DNA from 3 places in the Rhizobium beringeri genome. Region 2 is predicted to be linked to each of the others. Evidence: predicted binding sites of a transcription regulator. Region 2 holds the regulator's gene; each other region holds the start of a gene.
What was found. The regulator PhoB, encoded in region 2, activates phosphate uptake and scavenging genes when phosphate is short. The targets are predictions, from matches to a motif close to TGTCATNNANCTGTCAT.
Positions count from the first base shown of each region.

Region 1: ELH03_RS06300 (alpha-D-ribose 1-methylphosphonate 5-triphosphate diphosphatase) is a predicted target of PhoB. The motif match lies at 1,994-2,010, and genes of this name have one in related genera.
Region 3: ELH03_RS16570 (acid phosphatase) is a predicted target of PhoB. The motif match lies at 1,338-1,354, and genes of this name have one in related genera.

Region 1 is NZ_SILG01000001.1:1,213,930-1,219,110, reverse strand. Features, by position in the region: gene purM (phosphoribosylformylglycinamidine cyclo-ligase) at 1-5, shown strand, start outside; gene purN (phosphoribosylglycinamide formyltransferase) at 2-673, shown strand; gene ELH03_RS06300 (alpha-D-ribose 1-methylphosphonate 5-triphosphate diphosphatase) at 767-1,936, opposite strand; gene ELH03_RS06295 (PadR family transcriptional regulator) at 2,172-2,792, shown strand; gene ELH03_RS06290 (FAD-dependent oxidoreductase) at 2,797-4,095, shown strand; gene ELH03_RS06285 (NUDIX domain-containing protein) at 4,163-4,753, opposite strand; gene ELH03_RS06280 (molybdopterin-containing oxidoreductase family protein) at 4,750-5,181, opposite strand, start outside.
Region 2 is NZ_SILG01000001.1:180,148-185,328, reverse strand. Features, by position in the region: gene argF (ornithine carbamoyltransferase) at 1-87, opposite strand, end outside; gene ELH03_RS01005 (aspartate aminotransferase family protein) at 128-1,327, opposite strand; gene ELH03_RS01000 (GcrA family cell cycle regulator) at 1,748-2,281, shown strand; gene phoB (phosphate regulon transcriptional regulator PhoB) at 2,610-3,293, opposite strand; gene phoU (phosphate signaling complex protein PhoU) at 3,426-4,139, opposite strand; gene pstB (phosphate ABC transporter ATP-binding protein PstB) at 4,184-4,999, opposite strand; gene pstA (phosphate ABC transporter permease PstA) at 5,015-5,181, opposite strand, start outside.
Region 3 is NZ_SILG01000001.1:3,286,175-3,291,355, forward strand. Features, by position in the region: gene ELH03_RS16570 (acid phosphatase) at 1-1,287, opposite strand, end outside; gene ELH03_RS16575 (hybrid sensor histidine kinase/response regulator) at 1,466-4,852, shown strand; gene ELH03_RS16580 (response regulator transcription factor) at 4,845-5,181, shown strand, end outside.

The DNA of each region.
Region 1 (5,181 bases), 1.0 Mb from region 2:
TATGAGCTCACCGCGCAAACGCGCCGTCGTCTTCATATCAGGCAGCGGCTCCAACATGATGGCGCTGGTTGCGGCGGCGAAGGCAGCCGACTACCCCGCTGAGATCGTCGGGGTGATCTCCGACAAGGCGGATGCCGGCGGGCTTGCCAAAGCGGCAGCCGAGGGCATTTCCACCTTTGCTTTTCCCCGCAAGGACTACGCCAGCAAGGATGCGCATGAGGCGGCGATCTTTTCGGCGCTCGACGAGCTTAAACCCGACATTCTCTGCCTGGCAGGCTACATGCGGCTGCTGACGGCGACATTCATCCAGCGCTACGAAGGCCGGATGCTCAATATCCACCCTTCCCTGCTGCCCTTGTTTCCGGGCCTGCATACACATCAGCGAGCGATCGACGCCGGTATGCGGATCGCCGGCTGCACGGTGCATTTCGTCACCGAAGGCATGGATGAGGGGCCGGTGATCGGCCAGGCGGCCGTGCCGGTTCTTTCCGGCGACACCGCCGAAAGCCTTGCCGCGCGCGTGCTCACGATCGAACACCAGATCTATCCGCAAGCCTTGCGGCTGTTTGCCGAAGGCCGGGTTACGATGGAAGGCGGCAAAGCCGTCGGCGCTGAGGCATCGACCGCAGCACCCAAAGCTCAGCTGATTTCGCTCATCGGCGACCGCGCCTAAAGCGCATCGGATGGAAGCATGCGGCGCGCTTTAGGTCTTTGATTTATGCGTGTCGTTATCCCAAAACCGCTGCGCACTTTTGGGCGACGTGCATTAAGCTGCCAAAGCCCTTAACGGATGCAGGGTGCCGTCGCTGTAGACGAAGCGACCGGCGCGGAACGTGGCGCGGATGCGATTGATATCGCCCGGCTCGACCACGACAAGATCTGCACGCTGGCCGATGGCGATCTCGCCGCGATCCGACAAGCCGGCGGAACGGGCCGCATTGCCGGTCGCCATGGCAACGGCTGCCGGCAGGCCGCCTTCCACCATGTCGGCAAGCTTGAAAATGCCAGGCACGAAGGCAGCCGGATGATAGTCGGCGGCGATGACGCTCAGCAGGCCGGCCCTTGCGGCATCCAACGCACTGAGATTGCCCGACATCGACTGGCCGCGCAGCGCGTTCGGCGCCCCCATCAGCGTCCAGAGACCGCGGCGGCGCGCCTCCTCGGCCGCAGGTGCGGTGACCGGAAACTCGCTGATGGTGACGCCAAGATCGTGCATCTCGGCGACTTTTTCGACGCTGTCATCGTCATGTGAGGCAAGCGACAGCTTGTGCTTCAGCGACAGCGCGACGATCTCCTTCAGCTTGGCCCCGATGTCAGGATTGTTGCGCATGGCGATGCGCTTGGCGACGATCTCCGCCGCCATTTCCTCGGAGATGGCGCGCCGCTCGGAAATGCTGAGGATGTAGCTTTGCAGGTTGTTGTATTGGCCCTGGCCCGGCGTGTGGTCGGTCAGGGAGACCATGTCGATCTGATCGGCATCCAGCAGGCGCTCGAGCGCGGGAGCTGCCCCGACATTGGTGATTTCGTAACGGGCGTGGACGCGGTGGTCGATTAGCAGATCGTCACGCAGGCGGTTGATGCCCTCGATCACCGCTGATGTCGTCTCCAGCGAGCGGACATGCCCGTAGACGCTCTCGGTCGCAAAGGAGACGGCGGCAAACGCCGTCGTGACACCGGCGGCGGCAAGTTTCTTGTCGAGTTCGTGGATGCCAAAATCGATCGGCATCGTCGCGTTCGGCCGTGGGGCGATCTCGCGCTCGATCATGTCGCCGTGCAGGTCGACGAATCCGGGCATCAGCAGCCGCCCGCCGCCATCAATGGCAGCACCGGCCACCGGCTCCGGCCTGATCTCGGCGATGGCGCCATCCTCAACACGCACGGAACCTTCACTCACCACCTCGTTTGGGAGAACGAGGGTGAAATTGCTGAGCCACATAGGCTTTCTCCTGACCGGATCCGATGATTGACAAACCGCAGCGGATAGAACCGCTTCGTGACAGTCGTATGAAATTTCGCGCCGTATCATCTTAAAGCGGAAACTTGCGCTTTGGAAATGGTTGGATGCGCTCGCCCCTCGGATTCACGGCCATAGATCCAGCCGGCGCCTGTCCAGGAGCCAACGCTTGGTCACCGCATTGACTAGTCATAAACTAACTAGTAATACTATGACTATGAAAATGATCAAACGCTCTCCAATCGCGCTCGCCGTCCTTGCAATGCTCATGGAAGAACCGCTGCATCCGTACCGAATGCAGCGACTCATCAAGGAGCGCGGCAAAGACGAGGTGATCAATGTCACGCAGAGGGCGAGCCTTTATCAAACAATCCAGCGGCTCGAACGCGAGGGTTTGATCACCCCGCAGAAAACAGTCCGGGATGACAAGCGTCCCGAGCGGACCGTGTACGAGATAACCGCGAAGGGCCGCGAAATCGCGCTGGAATGGATGCGGGCGATATTGTCGACCTTAACGCAGGAATATCCGGAATTCCCCGCAGCGATGTCATTTCTTCCTCTGCTTACGCCGAGCGATGTGGCGAGCCAGCTTGAGCTCAGAGCAAAAGCCATCGAGTCAGAACTTCGCCGGATCGACGAAGTCCTGCAGGAAGCGCAGGCCGTTCCAAGGCTCTTCCTTCTCGAGATGGAATATCTCCGAGTGCTTCACGCAGCCGAATTGTCCTGGGTCAACAGCATTGTCGGGGACCTAAGCGCCCAGCGCATCACCTGGACAGAGGAGTGGCTGAGGCAGATCGCCGCCAAGTTCTCCATCGACCCCAAACTCGACCAGGATTAGCACCATGAAGGTTTTGATTATCGGCGCCGGGACTGGCGGTCTAGCACTCGCACATCTGCTTAAGCAGGCTGGGGTTTGCATGGCGGTCTATGAGCGCGACCTTGCGCCGAACACCGACAGCGGTGGTTATCGCGTCGGCATCAGCCCGGCTGGAAGCCGAGCGCTGAAAGCCTGTATCCCCGGCGAACTCTACGATCTCTATGTCGCCACCTGCGCCAGGTCGCCGCGCTATTTCAACATGCTCACTGAACAGCTGGGCGAGGTGCTGAGCTTCGATGTCGATGATGCAGGCCCGAACGCTCTCGACGATGAAAGGAATGTTATTCGAAAGACGCTGAGGCGGGTTCTGCTCAGGGGACTTGAAGATGACGTCTTCTTCGGGAAGGCGCTTCAAGGTTACTCAAATAACGCCGACGGGTCGGTCACCGCCAGCTTTCAGGATGGAAGCCTCGCGACGGGAGATGTGCTGGTGGGCGCTGACGGCACCAGCTCCGCAGTACGCAGGCAACGCTTGCCGGAAGCGCGACTGGAAGACACGGGAATCGTATCGCTCGGGGGCAAAATTCCTATGACAGTCGAGACGAAAGCTCTGCTGTCGGACAAAATGTTCAAAGGCATGTCGCTGATTATGGCACCGATGGGCTTCGGCGCAATCATTCACTCGCTCGAGTTCGCCGACAGCCGAAGTGACCCTGGTGTCGCTGATCGTTGGCCGGATTTCGTCGAGGCATTCGACGAGGACAGCATCGGCTGGGGCATATGGGGCGCTCGGCAGAATTGCCCGCGGGATCCGGCCGGCCTGAGCGGCGAACAATTGAGAGAGCTGGGCCTGGAGCTCGCTCGGGACTGGCATCCGCATTTGCGTGCTCTCATCCGCATGACGGAACCGTCGACGATCCGCGATATCAAGGTAAGGACCTCGGTCCCGCTGACGCCTTGGGCGAGTTCGAATGTCACTCTGCTCGGTGACGCCGTCCATACGATGACACCCGGACGAGGCGCGGGCGCCAATACAGCGCTTCGCGATGCCGCTCTGCTTGGACGCATGCTGGTCGAAGCGGACCAGGGACGAAAGCCGCTCGTCGAAGCCATACATGCCTACGAAGTCGAGATGCTTCGCTACAGTACCGAAGCAGTCCAAGAATCGAAAAAGCAGATGGATGCCGGCGATCTGGCCCATCGGCCGGTTGTCGGCAGACTTCAGCTCGCTGTCATGCGCGGCGTGATGCGCATCATCAACGCGATGCCTGCACTCAAGCGGCGCGCCTTTCGGCAGATGATGCGAGTTCGCGGAGAAAACTAAGACGGTCGCGGATCATCTCGATCCGCCCGAGGCAACTTGACGAATCAGGTCTCGAACACCTTACCCACTATCGAAGTTTGCCCTTGTTCAACAGCGCCCATTGCAGAAGCATGATCGTCTTGGCGTCGAAGATCCCGCCGGTTTCGACCATCGCCGCAGCCTCGTCGAGCGGGATTTCGAGGACCTCGATATCCTCGTGTTCCTCGTCCAGGCCGCCGCCTTCCGCCACGCGGTCGGCGGTGTCGATGAGGGCTGCGAAGAAGTGGACGACTTCGGTGATGGCACCCGGTGAGGTATAGGATTTGAACAGGAGGCGCGCATCGCGCAGGCGATAGCCGGTCTCCTCCATCGCCTCGCGACGGATCGCCGCTTCGGGATGGTCATCGTCGAGAAGGCCGGCCGGTACCTCGATCATCCAGGCGGGATCGCCGTTGAGATGGACGGCAAGGCGGAACTGGCGGACGAGAACGACGAGATCGCGCTTGGGATCATAAAGCAGGATGCAGGCGGCGGGCGTGCGGTGATAGATCTCCCGCTTCAGCCGTTGGGTTGCGCCCTTGCGGTCGATATAGTCGAGCAGGTAGCTGCTCAGCCGCGTCCAGCCATTCGACAGTGTTTCCTCGCTGACGATCTTCACCCGTGATTTCGGCTGCATCATGCTGCGTCCCTGCGAAGCCAGACCTTGTTGTCGTGCACGGCCGCCCCACCATAGGGCGCGACAGGGTCGGCGCCGGTCAAGACGTTGATGCCCTCGCCGTCGACATGCGCCTTGTTCGGCCAGAGGCCTTCGGCGATCAGCACGCCGGATTTCACTTCGGTGGTGACGCGGGCGTGGATGCGCAGATCGCCGCGGCTATTGCCGATGCGGACAAGATCGCCATGGGCGATGCCGTTGGCTTCGGCGTCGGCCGGATTGATCATCACCTCGGGGCGGCCTTCCTTCTGGCGAGAGGTTTTGGTCTCGGAGAAGCTCGAATTCAGGAAGTTGCGCGCCGGCGACGTGGCGAGCCGGAAGGGATGCTCGGGATCGGCGGCTTCGATGACATCGACCTGATCGGGGAAGGCAGGAAGCACGGCATGCGGTCC
Region 2 (5,181 bases):
CTGCTTGCGGGCGAGCGCATCGTTCATGATGGTTCTGAGATCGGCTGATGTGACCGCCGAAAGATCGAGAAAATGTTTAGGAGCCATAGTCTTCTTACCTGTGCTGCGCCCGAAGGCGGCAATCTCTTCAAGCCGTCTTCTTGACCTTGGAGGCGCGAATGCTCTCGGCGGCGCGCTCGATGCGGGCAAGGCCCTCGCGGGCTTCCTCGGCGGTGACCACGAGGGGCGGAAGAAGGCGGATGACATTGTCGCCGGCGGGCACGCCGAGCAGATGCGCGGCGCGGATCGCCTGCAGCAGCTCGGCCGAGGGAACGGCAGCCTTGATGCCGAGCAACAGCCCCTCGCCTCTGATATCTTCGATCACATCGGGGTAGCGATCCTTCAGTGAGGCGAGGCCCTGGCGGAAGACCAGTGCTACATCGCGCACATGCTGGAGGAAGTCATCGGCAAGGATGATGTCGAGCACGGCGCTGCCGACGGCCATGGCGAGCGGATTGCCGCCATAGGTCGAGCCATGCGTGCCGGCCTTCATGCCGGAGGCGGCTTCGGCGGTGGCAAGGCAAGCGCCGAGCGGGAAACCGCCGCCGATGCCCTTGGCGACAGCCATGATGTCGGGGGTCACGCCCGACCATTCATGGGCGAAGAGCTTGCCGGTGCGGCCGACGCCGGTCTGAACCTCGTCGAGGATCAGCAGCAGGTCGTTGTCGTCGCAGAGCTGGCGGAGCGCCTTCATGAATTCGGTGGTGGCAGGACGGACGCCGCCCTCGCCCTGCACCGGCTCGATGAGAATTCCAGCCGTGACATCGGTGATTGCGGCGCGGACCGCTTCGATGTCGCCGAAAGGCACCTGATCGAAACCTGGCGCCTTGGGGCCGAAGCCTTCGAGATATTTCTCCTGGCCGCCGGCGGCGATGGTCGCCAGCGTCCGTCCGTGGAAGGCGCCTTCGAAGGTGATGATATGGAAGCGCTCTGGATGACCCTTGGAAAACTGATAGCGGCGCGCCGTCTTGATCGCGCATTCGAGCGCCTCGGCACCCGAATTGGTGAAGAACACCTTGTCGGCGAAGGTGGCGTCCGTCAGCCGTTTTGCCAGACGCTCCTGGCCGGGGATCTCATAGATGTTCGACAGGTGCCAGACCTTATCGGCCTGTTCCTTCAGCGCGCCCACAACATGCGGATTGCTATGGCCGACGGAGGTGACGGCAACGCCGGCGCCGAAATCGAGATATCGCTCGCCGCTTTCGGTGATCAGCCACACGCCCTCGCCTCGCTCGAACCGCAGCGGGGCACGAGAATAGGTGTCATAAAGCGGCGCGGCTTCAGCCATGGCGCGATCTCCATCAAAGTTGCCGGGCAATGACTCCGGCTAAGGAAACCAGGCCCGAAAAATCAAAAATGCCGCCTTGCGGCGGCGAGGGGCACTATTTCCTTTTCGCGCTGCAATGTCAACAAAACTGCGCCCTTAGCGTATGCAGCAAGGGTGTACAGCGGCAATTTCAGTCTTCAACAGGCATTATTGCAGAAATGCCACGCAGGGGCAGCAAGTTGGGGAAAACTACGAAATCGATTCATCCGGATTCATGCGACTCTTGTCACGGAGTCAGCCTCACACTAGGTTAAAGATCAATTACTAGACTGCATGCGGCGGAACTAGTCACCAAAATTGATCAAGCGTTTCTTGTTTCGGAGCTCCCGGGACAACGGTGAGGGATTCTGCCATCACCAACGCAAAAGGTGGAGACAGGGCATGAACTGGACAGACGAGCGGGTCGAGAAACTCAAGAAACTTTGGGCCGAAGGACTGAGCGCCAGCCAGATCGCTGCGCAGCTTGGCGGAGTCAGCAGAAACGCGGTCATCGGTAAAGTGCACCGGCTGAGCCTGCCGGGCCGCGCCAAGGCCGGCGGCACCAACACCGCGGCACGAACGCCGAAGCGCAATACATCGGCGCCGCGCGCGCCGAACTACACCTCACGGGTCGCCACTCGCACCGTTACCCGCCAGCAGGGCGCGACCATGCTGAAGGAAGAGATCGAGATCGAAACGATCGAGGAAATGGAATACGTGCCGAGAGGCAACGTGGTCGTGCCGATTTCCCGACGCCTCGGCCTGACGGAACTGACCGAACGCACCTGCAAGTGGCCGGTCGGCGATCCCCTGAAGGACGACTTCCATTTCTGCGGCTGCGAATCCCCCGACAATTCGCCCTATTGCAGCTACCACCAGAAGCTCGCCTACCAGCCGGTCAACGAACGCCGCCGGGCAGCAGCGCGGGCCAGCTGAGCGGCGTGACCATCGTTAGAATGCAGAAAACGGGCCGAGCGGCCCGTTTTTTTATGCGATTTTGGTTCGTACCGGTGGCTGCCCCTCATCCGGCTGCCGCTACCACCGGGGTCGAGCCACGGGTCTCGACCCGTCCTTCGGCCCCCTTAACCGGGGCGAAGGGGATATGCCGCGACCTCTCCATTCCCACTCACCTCTCATAGGGCACGGCCCCTCTCCCCGTTTTTACGGGGAGAGGGTTAGGGTGAGGGGCCGCCACTAGAGTGAACGGAATGGCAGTGGACTTGTCCCGAGCATGACGAAAGAGCCGTCGGCCGAGCGGCAGCCCTCAGGCTTCCATCGAATAACCGGCGCCGCGGACGGTGCGGATGACGTCCTGCATGTTGGAAAAATTTAGCGCCTTACGCAGGCGGCCGACATGGACGTCGACGGTGCGCTCGTCGACATAGATGTCGTGGCCCCAGACGCCGTCGAGAAGCTGTGAGCGGGAGAAGACCCGGCCCGGCGACGACATCAGGAATTCCAGCAGGCGGAATTCGGTGGGGCCGAGGCGGACTTCGCGGGTTTTGCGATGGACGCGATGGGTCTCGCGGTCGAGCTCGATGTCACCACATTTCAGGACCGTGGACAGCACCTCGGGACGGGCGCGCCGCAGCATCGCTTTGACGCGGGCAACGAGTTCCGGGGTCGAGAAGGGCTTGACGACATAATCGTCGGCGCCCGTCGACAATCCGCGAACACGCTCGCTCTCTTCGCCGCGCGCCGTCAGCATGATGATCGGCAGGCGCTCGGTTTCCGGCCGCATGCGCAGGCGCCGGCAGAGCTCGATGCCGGAGACGCCGGGCAACATCCAATCGAGGATGAGAAGATCGGGCGTGCGCTCCTGAAGCCGCATTTCGGCTTCGTCGCCACGAAGGATGGTATCGACCTCGAAGCCTTCCGCTTCGAGATTGTAGCGAAGAAGCACGCTGAGGGCTTCCTCGTCTTCAACAACTGCAACTCTCGGGATCATGCGTGTCGGTCTCCTCGCGCATGATCCTTAAATCGGGAGTGATTTAAGCACTGCATCCTGCGCAAAATCAGAATTGGCTGCGACCTCTTGCGCGCCCGGATGGGCGCGCACGCAAGCGGCGGGTGTGGGCGGTTATTCGGTGACCGCGCCGACGGTGTTGGCGCTGTCGTCCTTCGGACGGTCGCCTTCCGGCTGCGCGCCTGTCGTCATGTAAAAGATCGTCTCGGCGATGTTGGTGGCGTGGTCGCCGATGCGCTCGATGTTCTTGGCGCAGAAGAGAAGATGCGTGCAGCTGGTGATGTTGCGCGGATCTTCCATCATGTAAGTCAGGAGCTCGCGAAACAGCGAGGTGTACATCGCGTCGATCTCGTTGTCGCGTTCGCGGATCGCATTCGCCTTGTCGGCGGAACGATTGGTGTAGACATCGAGCACTTCCTTGAGCTGGACGAGCGCCAGCTCGGACAGATGCTCGAGGCCGCGGGCGAGCTTGCGGGGAACGCCGGTGCTTTGGACGGCGATGACGCGCTTGGCGGTGTTCTTGCCGAGGTCGCCAACGCGTTCGAGATCGGCGGCGATGCGGATCGAACCCATGATTTCGCGCAGGTCCGAAGCCATCGGCTGACGGCGGGCGATGGTGACGATCGCCTTGTCGCCGATTTCGCGTTCGGCGTGATCGAGGATCACGTCGTCCGAAATGACCTTCTGCGCCAGCGCGGTATCGCCGTTGACGAGGGCGCGTACGGATTCACTGACCATCTGCTCGGCCAGGCCGCCCATTTCGGAAATCCGCCTGGACAGGAACTTCAAATCATCATCATAGGCAGAAAAAATATGTGTCGATGCCATGGGGCTTTATCCTCGAATAACGGGAAGGCTTGATGTCGCCAAAATCAGCCGAAGCGACCCATGATGTAATCCTGGGTGCGCGGATCGTCGGGATTGGTGAACATCTTGTCGGTGTCGTTCTCCTCGACGAGGTTGCCGAGGTGGAACATGGCGGTGCGCTGCGAGACGCGCGCGGCCTGCTGCATGGAGTGGGTGACGATGACGATCGTGTAGTTCTCGCGCAGCTCGTGGATCAGCTCCTCGACCTTGGCGGTAGCGATCGGGTCGAGCGCCGAGCAGGGCTCGTCCATCAGGATGACTTCAGGGCTGACGGCAACGGCACGCGCAATGCAGAGGCGCTGCTGCTGACCGCCCGACAGGCCGGTGCCGGACTCGTGCACGCGATCCTTGACCTCGTTCCAGAGGCCGGCGCGCTGCAGGCTGGTCTCGACGATCTGGTCGAGATCGGCCTTCGACTTGGCAAGGCCATGGATGCGCGGGCCGTAGGAGACGTTTTCGTAGATCGTCTTCGGGAACGGGTTCGGCTTCTGGAAGACCATGCCGACGCGGGCGCGAAGTTCGACGACGTCGATATCGGGATCATAGATATCGTCGGTGTCGAGGGTGATCTTGCCGGTGACGCGGCAGCCGTCGATCGTGTCGTTCATGCGGTTGAGGCTCCGCAGGAAGGTCGACTTGCCGCAGCCGGACGGGCCGATCAGGGCGGTTACGGTGTTTTCGCGGACGTTCAGGTTCACATCGAAAAGCGCGCGCTTCTCGCCGTAGTAAACCGAGACATCCTTTCCGATCATCTTATACGGGACGTTGCTCATCTTGTGATCCAGCGCCTTTTCAACTGCAGCTTCCGTCAACATGTTCATGATGTGTAACTCCGTTTACCAGCGGCGCTCGAAGCGACGACGCAAGAGGATGGCGCCCATGTTCATGACGATCAGGAACAGGAGCAGGACGATGATGGCACCCGAAGTACGCTCAACGAAGGCACGTTCGGCCTCGTTGGCCCACATATAGACCTGTACGGGCAGAGCCGTCGAGGGATCGA
Region 3 (5,181 bases), 3.1 Mb from region 2:
GATCTCGGTCGACTTCAGCACGTCGCGGCGCTGCTCGCCGTCCAGATAGGGCAGGCGTGTTTCGAGAAGTGCTTCGGCACCCTGCGGCACGCGAGCCGGCTGATCGGTCGCATGGATCGTCGGCAGGCCGTAGCTCAGGCGCTGCAGCACGTAAGCGCGATTGGCGTCATGATCGGCGAAACGATCTGTAGCCAGCGGTGCTGCATGGGCCGCGACCTCGAGCGCGCCCGCATCCGCAACGCCTGACTTGGCGACGAGCCATGACTGCGCCTGGCTGTAAGCATCCCTCTTCAGCGCCGCATTGTCGGCCTTGTTCAGATTGTAGACGACCGTGGCGGTGCCGAGCATCCGGCCGCCCATCACGTCGAGAGGAGAATGCATGCCGGCGAGGATGCGGTCTTCACCCAGCTCGCTGGCGCGCGTGATCATTTCCTGAAAGCGCTGCGGCACGAGATAGGCCATGGAAAGCGCATCCCGCCAGGCTTCCGCCGTATGCCCGCTCGGGAAACCGCCGTCCTCGACCGGCTTGCCGCTCTTGGCGGGCTCCAGCGTCGGGACGACCGACACATTCTGGCTCCAGCGGTAGGGACGGCCATATTTGAAATAACGTTTTGCCGGCTCCGTCGAGCCGTCACCGCTTGCGGCGTTGATGAAGTCGATTGCAAGGCCCATGTCGGGATTGGCATCGGTCTTGTTTTCCGCGTCCGGCTTGCTGCCGGCGCCGCGATTGTTGCCCTTGTCGTCATATTTGACCGTTGTCGCGTCGGTCGCCACCTCGGTGATCGTGGTGGTCTGCTTCGAACCGGCCTTCCAGGCATCCGTCAGCGGACCAAGGCCGTCGACGATGCTGGCATTCTTGCCGCGCCGATCGTCGAGATAGGCAGCCACCGCCTGATCGGCCGTCCGCGCCCGCGTCGCATTGACGACATAGGCAATGTTGGCGTCATGGACGGCCTGGTTGACGATGTGGCCGTCGGTCTTGCTGGCGGGAATGCCGTCCCAATCCGTCTTGGCGACAGCCGGGCAATTGTCCTTGGCCGGGGCTTCGACACCCGCATCGACGAAAGGCGTGCGCGGTGTCCAGATTTCGAGGAAGCCGGAGAGAAGGTGAACCGCAGCGTTGGTGTCGACCGTCGAGAAGCAGGCGTCACCGCGCTTGTTGGTGTTTCCGGCCTGCGCATAGGGAGCTTTCGCCGCCGTGGCCTGCTCGGCGCTGGCAAGCGATGGCACGATAGAAAGCAGGCAAACGAGGGCAGTGCTCAGGCGGCAAAGGCTTAAAGCAGACATGGTGATACCCGAAATGGTTGAACGAACGCCGGGAGAGTTAGAGTTCTTATGTGACAGATCAATTGCAAAAATATTGCCATTCTGTGAACCAGTTGGCGTCCGCCTCTTGCCTTTCCCATCCATCCCGCCAAAACTGGCTGGAAGACGATGAGCCCAACCAGATTGCCGGAAAGAGGGCATGACAGCGCGCCAACGCATCATTCCGGTGAGACGCGAATACAATCGCTGGGTCGCCAACCAGACGCTGGAAGACTATGCGCTGCGCTTCACCGCAAAGAGCGCCCGGCATTTCTCCTCGCAGCGCATCTCGCAGACGGCGATCGGCGCGATCTCCTTCCTGGCGCTGGAGGCGATCGGCGGCGCGATCACCCTCTCCTACGGCACCACCAACGCCTTTTACGCCATCATCGTCGCCTCGATCGCCATGCTGGCGATCGGCCTGCCGATCAGCCGCTACGCCATCCGCCACGGCGTCGACATCGATCTTCTGACGCGCGGCGCGGGCTTCGGCTACATCGGCTCAACCATCACCTCGCTGATCTATGCAAGCTTCACCTTCATGCTGTTTGCGATCGAGGCTTCGATCATGTCCGGGGCGCTGGAGCTCACCCTCGGCATCCCACTCTGGATCGGCTACATCATCAGCGCCGTCATGGTGATCCCGCTGGTAACGCACGGCGTGCGGCTGATCAGCAAGTTCCAGCTGATGACCCAGCCCTTCTGGATCGTGCTGAATATCCTGCCCTTCATCTTCATCGCCTTGCTGGACTGGGAAAAGTTCGATCTCTGGCGCGCCTTTGCCGGCATTCGCCATGCCTCCGGCCCGCCCGGCACCATCGCCGAATTCGATCTGGTGGAGTTCGGCGCTGCTTCTGCCGTCATCCTGGCGCTGATGTCGCAGATCGGCGAACAGGCCGATTTCCTGCGCTTCCTGCCGCCGGACCCGCAGCGCAAGTGGCGCCATCGCCTGGCCATCTTTCTCGCCGGGCCCGGCTGGGTCATCATCGGCGCGCCGAAGCTGCTTGCCGGTTCATTCCTGGTCGTGCTGACCTTCACCTCAGGCGTCCCCCTCGATCGCGCCGCCGACCCGGCGCAGATGTATCTGACAGCCTTCGGCTACATGGTCCCCTGGCACAATGCCGCGCTGCTATTGATGGCCGCTTTCGTCGTCGTCTCGCAGCTGAAGATCAACGTGATGAACGCCTATGCCGGCTCGCTCGCCTGGTCGAACTTCTTCTCGCGGCTGACCCATAGCCATCCCGGCCGTGTCATCTGGCTGGTCTTCAACGTCGCGATCGCCCTGCTTTTGATGGAACTCGGCATCTACCGGCTGCTGGAGGAAACGCTCGGCATCTTCTCGATCATCGCCATGGCCTGGCTCTGCACGATTTCCGCCGATCTCTTCATCAACAAGCCGCTGGGGTTGGCTCCTCCCGGCATCGAGTTCAAGCGCGCCCACCTCTACGACATCAACCCGGTCGGCCTCGGCGCCATGACGCTGTCGGCGACGGTGTCGCTGACTGCCCATTTCGGCGCCTTCGGCGAAATCGCCGCCTCGCTCGCCCCCTACATCACCCTCGTCATCGCCCTGATCGCCTCGCCTGTCATCGCCTGGGCGACGAAAGGCAAATTCTATCTCGCCCGCAAGCCGCGCCAGAGCTGGAAGAACCTGACGAGCATTACCTGCTCGGTCTGCGAACACCCGTTCGAGCCGGAGGACATGGCCTGGTGCCCGGCCTATGCCGCGCCGATCTGCTCGCTCTGCTGCTCGCTCGACAGCCGCTGCCACGACATGTGCAAGCCGGCTGCCCGTTTCAACGCGCAGGTCGGCACCGTCGCCAAGGCGCTGCTGCCTGAAGCCATTCTGGGGAAGCTGACGACGCGCCTTGGCCGCTACGGCATCGCCGTCGTGCTCGCATTGACCGCCATCGGCGCGATCCTGGCGATGATCGCCCATCAGGTCGCCTCCGCCTCACCCGCGACGGGTGAGGTCGTCAACCGCACCATCCTCATCGTCTTCTTCGTCTTCTCGGTGATCTCGGGCGTTGTCTGCTGGTTCTATGTGCTCGCCCATGACAGCCGCGTCGTTGCCGAGGAGGAATCCTCGCGCCAGAACACGCTGCTGCTCAAGGAAATCGCCGCCCACAAGAAGACCGACGCCGCCTTGCAGAACGCCAAGGAGACGGCCGAGGCCGCCAACCGTGCCAAGAGCCGCTATGTCGTCGGGCTCAGCCATGAATTACGCACGCCGCTGAACGCCGTGCTCGGCTACGCCCAGATCCTCGAACGCGACGAGACCATTCCGGCGCCGCGCCAATCCTCGATCAAGGTCATCCGCCGCAGCGCCGAACACCTCTCCGGGCTAATCGACGGCCTGCTCGATATTTCCAAGATCGAGGCCGGCCGCCTGCAGGTCTATTCCAACGAGATCAATATTCAGGATTTCCTCGACCAGATCGTCGATATGTTCCGCCCGCAGGCGCAGGCAAAGGGGCTCGCCTTCGTCCATGAGCGATCGCCGGCCTTGCCGCAATTCGTCCGCACCGACGAAAAGCGCCTGCGCCAGATCCTGGTCAACCTGCTCTCCAATGCCATCAAGTTCACCGACGAAGGCAGCGTCACCTTCGATGTCGGCTACCGCAGCCAGGTGGCGACCTTCACCGTCGCCGATACCGGCCGCGGCATCACGGAAAAAGACCTGCCCCGCATCTACGAACCCTTCCAGCGCGGCGAGGCCGAAAGCGTGCGGCCAATGCCGGGGCTTGGCCTCGGCCTCACCATCACCCGGCTTTTGACCAATACGCTCGGTGGCGAGATTTCGGTTTCGAGCGTGAAGGACGAAGGCTCGACCTTCCGCGTGCGGCTGATGCTGTCCGCCGTCATGCGCGCCGTGGCCGCCGCGCCGCAGGAAAAGCGCATTGTCGGTTACGACGGTCCGCGCCGCACGGTCGTGGTCGTCGACGATAACGAGGACCACCGCGAGATGATGCGCGAAATCCTGGCGCCGCTCGATTTCATCGTGCTGACGGCGGCAGGCGGCGGCGAATGCCTGACGCTGATCGAGGGCATCATACCGGACCTCTTCCTCGTCGATATCCTGATGCCCGGCATGAACGGCTGGCAGCTCGTCTCGCGTCTGCGCGAGGCCGGTCAGACGGCGCCAGTGCTGATGCTTTCGGCCAATATCGGTGATGCGGCGGTTCTCAGCGACAGCGACGACAGCCACAACGATGCGATCGGCAAGCCGGTCGACATCCGCCAGCTGCGCGACAAGCTCGCCCTGCATCTCGGCCTGACATGGATCTTTGCCGATGCCGCGCCAGCCGTTCCTGTTAAGATCGAAGCGCCGATGCTGAGCCCAGGTGCTGCCCATGTGCAGGAATTGCTGCGGCTCGGCGAGATCGGCTATATCAGAGGTATCGAAGCCAAGCTTTCCGACCTTGCCAAGGTGGAGGCAAATCAGCCATTCACAGAGGAACTTCGCACCTATGTCGCCGCCTTCGATCTCGCCGGCTTCATGACCTTCCTGCACAACTTCGACGAAAAGGTGGAATCCATTGGCTGAGCCGGCCCTCCCCCGCGACATCGTTCTGCTCGTCGACGACTCGGCCGAAGCACTCGGCTTCTTGACCGACGCACTCGAACAATCCGGCTTCTCCGTGCTGATCGCCACGTCGGGCACGGCCGCACTTGGTATCGTCGAGCGCATCACGCCCGATATCATCCTGCTCGACGCGGTAATGCCCGCCATGGACGGCTTCGAGACCTGCCGCCGGCTGAAGGCGAATGCCGCGGTGGCGCAGGTGCCCGTCATCTTCATGACCGGCCTGACCGAGACCGAGCATGTCGTGCACGCGCTGGAGTCCGGCGGCGTCGATTATCTCAGCAAGCCGA